Regions from separate parts of the Fervidobacterium riparium genome, predicted to be linked through region 1. Evidence: predicted binding sites of a transcription regulator. Region 1 holds the regulator's gene; the other holds the start of a gene.
What was found. Region 1 encodes HrcA, which represses chaperone genes, less so after heat shock. Its sites were predicted from a motif close to ATTAGCACTCNNANNNTNNGAGTGCTAAT; they were not measured.
Positions count from the first base shown of each region.

Region 1 (3,424 bases):
CATTATGCCTCACCTCTATTTTCCGCACTGCTTTCAGAGCTTTTACCTTCACTGTTGTCTTTGTTACTGTTTGTGTTCTCAGTATTTTCTGCAGGTTCTTTTTTCTTTCTTGGCTTGACTGCAACCTTTACTTTCGCAGGTTTAATAACCTGACCGTTGAAGGTATAACCATCTTCTATAACTTCGGTGATCGTGTATTCTTCCAAGTCTTCTCTTTCTTCCCTTTCGAATGCTTCGTGATTGAACGGGTCAAACTTGCCAGTTGCATCAATTTGTTTTAACCCCTCATTTTCAAGTGTTCTGACAAATTTCTCGTATATCTTTTCCACTCCAGTTTTGAATTCCTCGAGGTTGTTTGATAGCTCAAAATGTTTAAAAGCTCGTTTGAAATCGTCTAAGAGAGGTATCATCGCTCTCATAATCCTTAAAGAGGTAGCTCTGCTCGCATCTCTTATCTGCCTGTCGGCGTCTAACTTGTAATTTTCGAATGTTGCTTTTATAACCCGAGCCGCGTTTTGGATTTCTTTCAACTGCGCTTCGAGCTCGGAGATCTTTTCTTTTAACTCCTTGTTTTCCTTTTCAAGATTCGAAACTTCCTCTTTATTTTCAGTCAAATTATCTGTGTTATCTGAAGCAATTTTCCTTTCCTTCTCTTCTAAATTTTCCAGTTTTCTTTCCTTTTCCATATTTTTCCCTCCTCAGTTCATCTTTTATATATTTTATTAGTTTACGCATTTAACACATTTCACACATTTCTCGAGACTATTGTGAAGTATTCAGTCAATCTATTGAGCATGAATTCAAAGCTTTCGAACACATGATCATATCGGCTGAACTTATCAAATAAGACGGCGATTCGTCCTATTGGGTTGTTTTCCGCATAGAATGGTCCTATAATGACTGAGAAGTCATCCAAGAAACGCAAACCATGTTCTTTACCCACATAGACATCATTCTTGAGTTCTAAGAGGTCTTTGTAGAAAACATCGGTTGATACATAAGCAAGTATATTCTGCAGTTTTCGTAAATTAATCCTGTCGTTTGTTAAAAGGTTTGAAAGTCCTTCGGTGATATAATCCTCGTAGCTTTCCATCGATAAGCGTTCAGTTATCTCCAAGAATCCCTTGCTCATATTACTTATTTCAAAGCCGTTTATGCTATTGAGATTGTTTAACTTCGAGAAGATGTCTTTCAATTTCGTTCTGAATTCGTTAAGTGTTAGACCTTGAATCAGCTTGTTCAGGACTTCCTCAATGTGTGTTATCTCTTCGCCGCTATCGATTTCTGCATGTTGGAGAGGTATAGAAGAACTCAGACCAAGCGAAGTTACGACATTTGCAATAGAAAAGTTTCTGCTAACAGGTGTTATCACAATTCTTTTGATCCTAAGATTCAACGGACTTGGCTTCTCTATAACTACCATGCCTTTTGTTGATGAACTCAGCAATTTGGCTGCCCCAGTTAGCACTTTTTCCATATCGCCCATTGGGAAATTCGCAACTGTCTCAACGTGGGTGCTCTTTGACTTTATCTCATCTCTTATTTTTCTGAGTTCGTTAACGTAAAATCTCAAACCTTTATCGGTAGGTACCCTACCCGCCGATGTGTGTGGCTGATATATGTAACCAGCCTTCATCAACCTGTTCATGTCATTTCTGACAGTTGCGCCTGACCTTTCAAGTGCAGCGTTTTCTAAGACTCTCTTCGAACTTACTGGAGCTTTCGTGTTTATGTACTCTTGTACAATACAGTACAGCACTTTTTTCTGCCTTTCGGTGATGTCCATTCTATCACCTCCGGATATTACGAAATCGATAAAAGTATATCCTGTGAATTGTCAAACAAATTAGCAATCATATGTTTTGTCTGCTAAAATATTACCATAAATGTGTACTATTGTCAATTCTTTAGCTTTTGAGAAGTCCGAACATTCCTATCTTTTCAAGCTCAGGATTATGGTTTAAAATATTGTTGTGAACATGGTACGCTTTGCGAACCATTGATGTTCCATGAGAATTTTCGTGAATTCCTGTGAAAGGGGAATAATAATGGGGAAGAATGGAAACTGGAGAGTTTATCTTGCTGGAGTTACCGTTTCGCTGATATTTGGACTTTCTTTTTTGTTCACAAAGGCTGGCATTGAGTACGTGGGGATTTACACGTTTTTGTCTTATAGGTTTGGTATAGCAACCGCTGCTATTCTGTTGCTAAGTTTTCTGAAAGTTGTCCGTATAAGTAGGAAGCCTTACTGGAAGCTGTGGAAAGTTGTTATTTTCCAGCCTATAATGTATTTTATTTTTGAAACGAATGGTTTGAGGTACGCAACTTCTTCAGAGGCTGGTATGATAATAGCGATGATACCCATTGTTATTGCTTTTCTCAGTCCATTCATGCTTAAGGAAAAGCTACACTGGTTTCAGGTTTTGTTTGCATTCACAAGCTTCTTGGGCGTCTCTCTAATAGTTGGAGGCGGCGGATTTGAAAAAGGAGCTTTCATAGGAAAGGTGTTAGTTCTGTGTGCCGTCTTTTCTGCAGCACTTTATAATATTTTCTCGCGGAAGTTATCAGCGCTCTTCGAACCTATGGAAATAACATTCACAATGATGCTGACAGGTTTTTTGTTTTTCACAACCATGAGTTTAATCACTGGTCAGTTCGAGATAACGACGAATTTATCAGCAATTATCAGTGCTCTGTACCTTGGTGTTTTATCTTCAACAGTTGCTTTCTTCTTGGTAAATTACATGCTCAGCAAAGTCTCACCGACCGTTTCGTCTCTATTTTCTAATTTGACGACAATCGTTTCTGTATTGGCTGGTAGCCTGATTCGTCATGAAAAGATACTCTTTATTCAAATAATCGGTATGGTCATGATACTTGCATCACTTGTTGCCAATTCGTACCTTAGTTCGAGAGCTAAAAACAAGACCTCGGCTTGACGCCGAGGTCTTTTGTGTTTTTATATTTTGTTCAATTGTTATATTTCTTCTTCTTCAAGGTTTTCTGGAATGTTTATCTCTATCTCTTCTGGTTCGGATACTACCTGAGCTTCTTCTGCTGAGTACGCAACGCCTTCTCTGCCTTCCAAGTAAGCATCCGCTATCTTGGCTGCGATAAGAGCGATTGCCCTTATTGCGTCATCGTTTGATGGAATTACGTAGTCGATTGGATCTGGGTCACAGTTTGTATCTACCATACCTACGATAGGAATTCCAAGGTAATTCGCTTCTTCGACAGCTATCTTTTCTTTCCTCGGGTCCACGACAAATATGACATCTGGTAAACTTCTCATATTCTTGACGCCACCCAGGTTCTTTCTAAGTTTTTCGAGCGTTTTTCTCAATTTGCTTTGTTCTTTCTTAGGAAGCCTGTCGAGCTCCCCGTTTGCTTCCATCTCTTCGAGTTCGATGAGTCTTTGAATCCT
Region 1 is NZ_CP009277.1:604,593-608,016, reverse strand. It holds gene dnaJ (molecular chaperone DnaJ) at 1-6, opposite strand, end outside; gene IB67_RS02700 (nucleotide exchange factor GrpE) at 3-686, opposite strand; gene hrcA (heat-inducible transcriptional repressor HrcA) at 746-1,786, opposite strand; gene IB67_RS02690 (DMT family transporter) at 2,049-2,939, shown strand; gene rpsB (30S ribosomal protein S2) at 2,978-3,424, opposite strand, start outside.

Region 2 (3,424 bases), 630 kb from region 1:
ACTATCTGTGCACCGAGCTTTTCATCGTCTGAGAGTTCTTTCAAGAGTGGTTCAACAACTTTTCTTGCTCTCAAGAGCGTGATTCCACCGCCAGGAACGATACCTTCTTCAACAGCTGCCCTCGTTGCGCTGAGTGCGTCTTCGATTCTGTGTTTCTTTTCTTTGAGTTCTGTTTCTGTTGCAGCACCGACTTTGATGACTGCAACTCCACCTGCGAGTTTCGCCATTCTTTCTTGCAATGTTTCTTTTTCGTATTCACTTGTTGTCTGTTCTATTTGAGCTTTAATCTGGGCTATTCTCTTTTTAATTTCTTCTGGTTTACCCTTACCGCCGACGATTATCGTTTCGTCTTTCTTAACTCTCACAACGTCTGCTCTTCCAAGATCCTGGAGTGTGAGGTCTTCGAGGTTGATTCCAACTTCTTCGCTTGCAACAATACCACCTGTGAGGATTGCGATATCTTGGAGCATAGCTTTCCTTCTGTCACCGAATCCAGGAGCTTTGACTGCAACCGTGTTGAGTGTTCCTTTGAGTTTGTTAAGAACGAGTGTTGTAAGAACTTCACCTTCGACATCTTCTGCGATGATTACGAGTGGTCTGCCTGTTTGTGCAACTTTTTCAAGGATTGGAATGAGTGGTTTGACGTTTGAAAGCTTCCTGTCTGTGATGAGTATGAATGGCTCATTGTAAACAACTTCCATCTTTTCTGGGTCTGTTACGAAATATGGAGAAATGTAACCTCTGTCGAATTGCATACCTTCTGTGAACTCAACGTATGTATCGATTGTTTTGCTGTCTTCGACTGTGATAACTCCATCCTCACCGACTTTTTCCATTGCCTCAGCGATGAGTTTACCGATTTCTTCACTGTTTGCACTGATGGATGCAACATGTGCGATATCATCTGTGCTTGAAAGTTTCTTGGAAATCTTCTTTATCTCTTCAACAACTTTTACAACAGCCTTATCGATTCCTCTCTTAACAAGGATTGGGTTTGCTCCTGCTGCGACCATTTTGAGTCCTTCTTTGATCATTGCTTGAGCAAGAACTGTTGCTGTTGTCGTACCGTCACCGGCTACGTCATTTGTCTTGCTGGCAACTTCTTTAACAAGCTGTGCACCAAGGTTTGCGAATTTGTCTTCAAGTTCGATTTCTTTTGCGATTGACACACCGTCATTCGTAATCGTTGGGCTTCCCCATGATTTTTCGATAACAACATTTCTACCTTTTGGACCAAGAGTAATCTTCACCGCGTTTGCAACTGCGTCAACACCTGCTTCGAGCGACCTTCTTGCTTCTTCACTGTATCTCAACAACTTTGCCATATCTCACACCTCCTTGATTTCTCTACTTTACTCTTCGATTTTTGCGAGAATATCGTTTACATCAATGATGATGTAATCTTCATCGTCTATCTTCAATTCTGTTCCCGAGTACTTGTTGTAGATAACCTTGTCTCCAACTTTCAGTGTGCAATCTTCTGGAAGCTTACCAACTTCAACTATCTCAGCCTTCATGGGTTTTTCTTTTGCAGCATCTGGAAGGACAATTCCACCTGCTGTCTTTTTTTCTTCAATGATGGGCTTAATAAGTAACCTTTCACCGAGTGGTTTCACTTTCATACTCTTACCCCCTCCTGTCTAAGATTTGGTTTGATTATCACTCTAATATTCCGTTTGCTAATTTTAGTATAACAAAAAAGGGCAGTTTGTGAATTGCCGTTTTGACTGAATATAGCTTAATGTTAAAATCTAAACAGAAATATTTGCACATTTCTTCTTTTTTCTTATTCTTTCTTTGGATAAAATTTTCAGATGTTCATCGTGCAGATAAATTCATGACATTTTGAGAAACTCAACAACATATTTGTACCTTAGTTTCTTAATACTCGATATATGAGTCACATCATCATTCAAATACGTCTTTGATATTTTCATGAAACTCCTCAAAATCTTCAACTTGCTTCTCAACAAAGTCCTTCCACCTTTCAAAATCGCTTACAGCCAACTCTATACGTTTTTTCCAATCAACTAAGTGACTAACAAGCTGTTTCATGTTCGATAACGATTGGACATCAACCTCATTTTGAAGTTTACTGACGGTCAAAAACATCTCTACAACTTTATTGTTTCCAGTTTTTACAAGTTCCATCAACTGAGAAAACTGTTTCTCCCAGGTTTCAAATACACTTACAACTTTTTCAGCTGTTTCTTCAAAATCGTACTCTTCATTATCATCTTCATCGTACTCACCGATTTGGTCTATTGAATTCTGTGCCATATCTATAAATTGATCAACCATGTCGTAGAACTCCTCGAGCCAGTCGTCCATGTTGTCGGCTAAATCAGATACGTAATCAAGCCAGTCTTCTACCTTCTCAGAAACTTCTGAAACCATATCTGAAAGTTCGTCTAAGACCTCATTCAAAGAAGAGAGATAGTTGTTTTTTTGATTAACAACGAAGAGCTTTTTCTCAAGCTCGGTATGTTTGTTAATAATTTCTGAAATACGCTCATTAATAGCTTCAAAATCCATATACGTCCCCCCTTGTAGCTGTTAAATATAGGCTCAAATGAAAGTGTTCAACTGTCTTAAGCAGTACCTGTAAATTTCTTCGCTTTATTATATCACAAATCTAAGAGGTCACATTTAATCTTGCTTCTAATCGACAAATTAATAAACAAAAAGCCCTGAGAAGAATTCAGGGCTTTTTCACGATCTATTGAAATTTGGTGGAGCCGATGGGATTTGAACCCACGACCTCTACCGTGCCATGGTAGCGCTCTCCCACCTGAGCTACGGCCCCACAAAAGAACACAACAGACCAAACTGCAATGAGATTATACCATAACCTATAGAAAAATCAAGATAGTTAACTATGTTGGTCATAAGTCGATAATACTAAATGTCGTTAGAAAAAACTTGCCCAAGAAATCAAAGAGCAGTGAAGAGTAATACTGAATGCTCTTAAAATAAGGAAAATCGAAGCAGGCTGTAGAATTATTCATTGGTGGCTTTCTAAAATCAAAATTGCACTTAGGAGGTGCTTTGTTATGTATAAGTTCCGTAGGAAAGCAAGGATAACAAGACTTGTTAGTTTTTTGCTTGTTATATTGACCATTTTCTTCTTTACTTCATGTTCAACAACTACAAGCACGGATACTGACAAGTTCGTGGTCTCATATCCGAATGTTTCAAAAGTAAATCAAGACATCGGAATCCGTGTTGACCCGCTTGAACCCGGGCTTTCAAACATACGGATAAGGATTAAAAATGAATCATTCGAAAAGGTAAAGGTTCTGACAAAATATCCATATGTGGATACATGGAAACCGGAAAAAGGTGGATTTTACAAGGTAACGGTATCGGGATACTCACTAACAGAAGGGAAATGGTATACAAAGGAAGGCACAATAACCGTCTT
Region 2 is NZ_CP009277.1:2,225,165-2,228,588, forward strand. It holds gene groL (chaperonin GroEL) at 1-1,325, opposite strand, end outside; gene groES (co-chaperone GroES) at 1,353-1,622, opposite strand; gene IB67_RS10580 (hypothetical protein) at 1,909-2,535, opposite strand; tRNA gene IB67_RS10585 (tRNA-Ala) at 2,731-2,806, opposite strand; gene IB67_RS10590 (hypothetical protein) at 3,054-3,424, shown strand, end outside.
Region 2: a site for HrcA is predicted at 1,656-1,684, ahead of groES (co-chaperone GroES). Genes of this name have one in related genera too.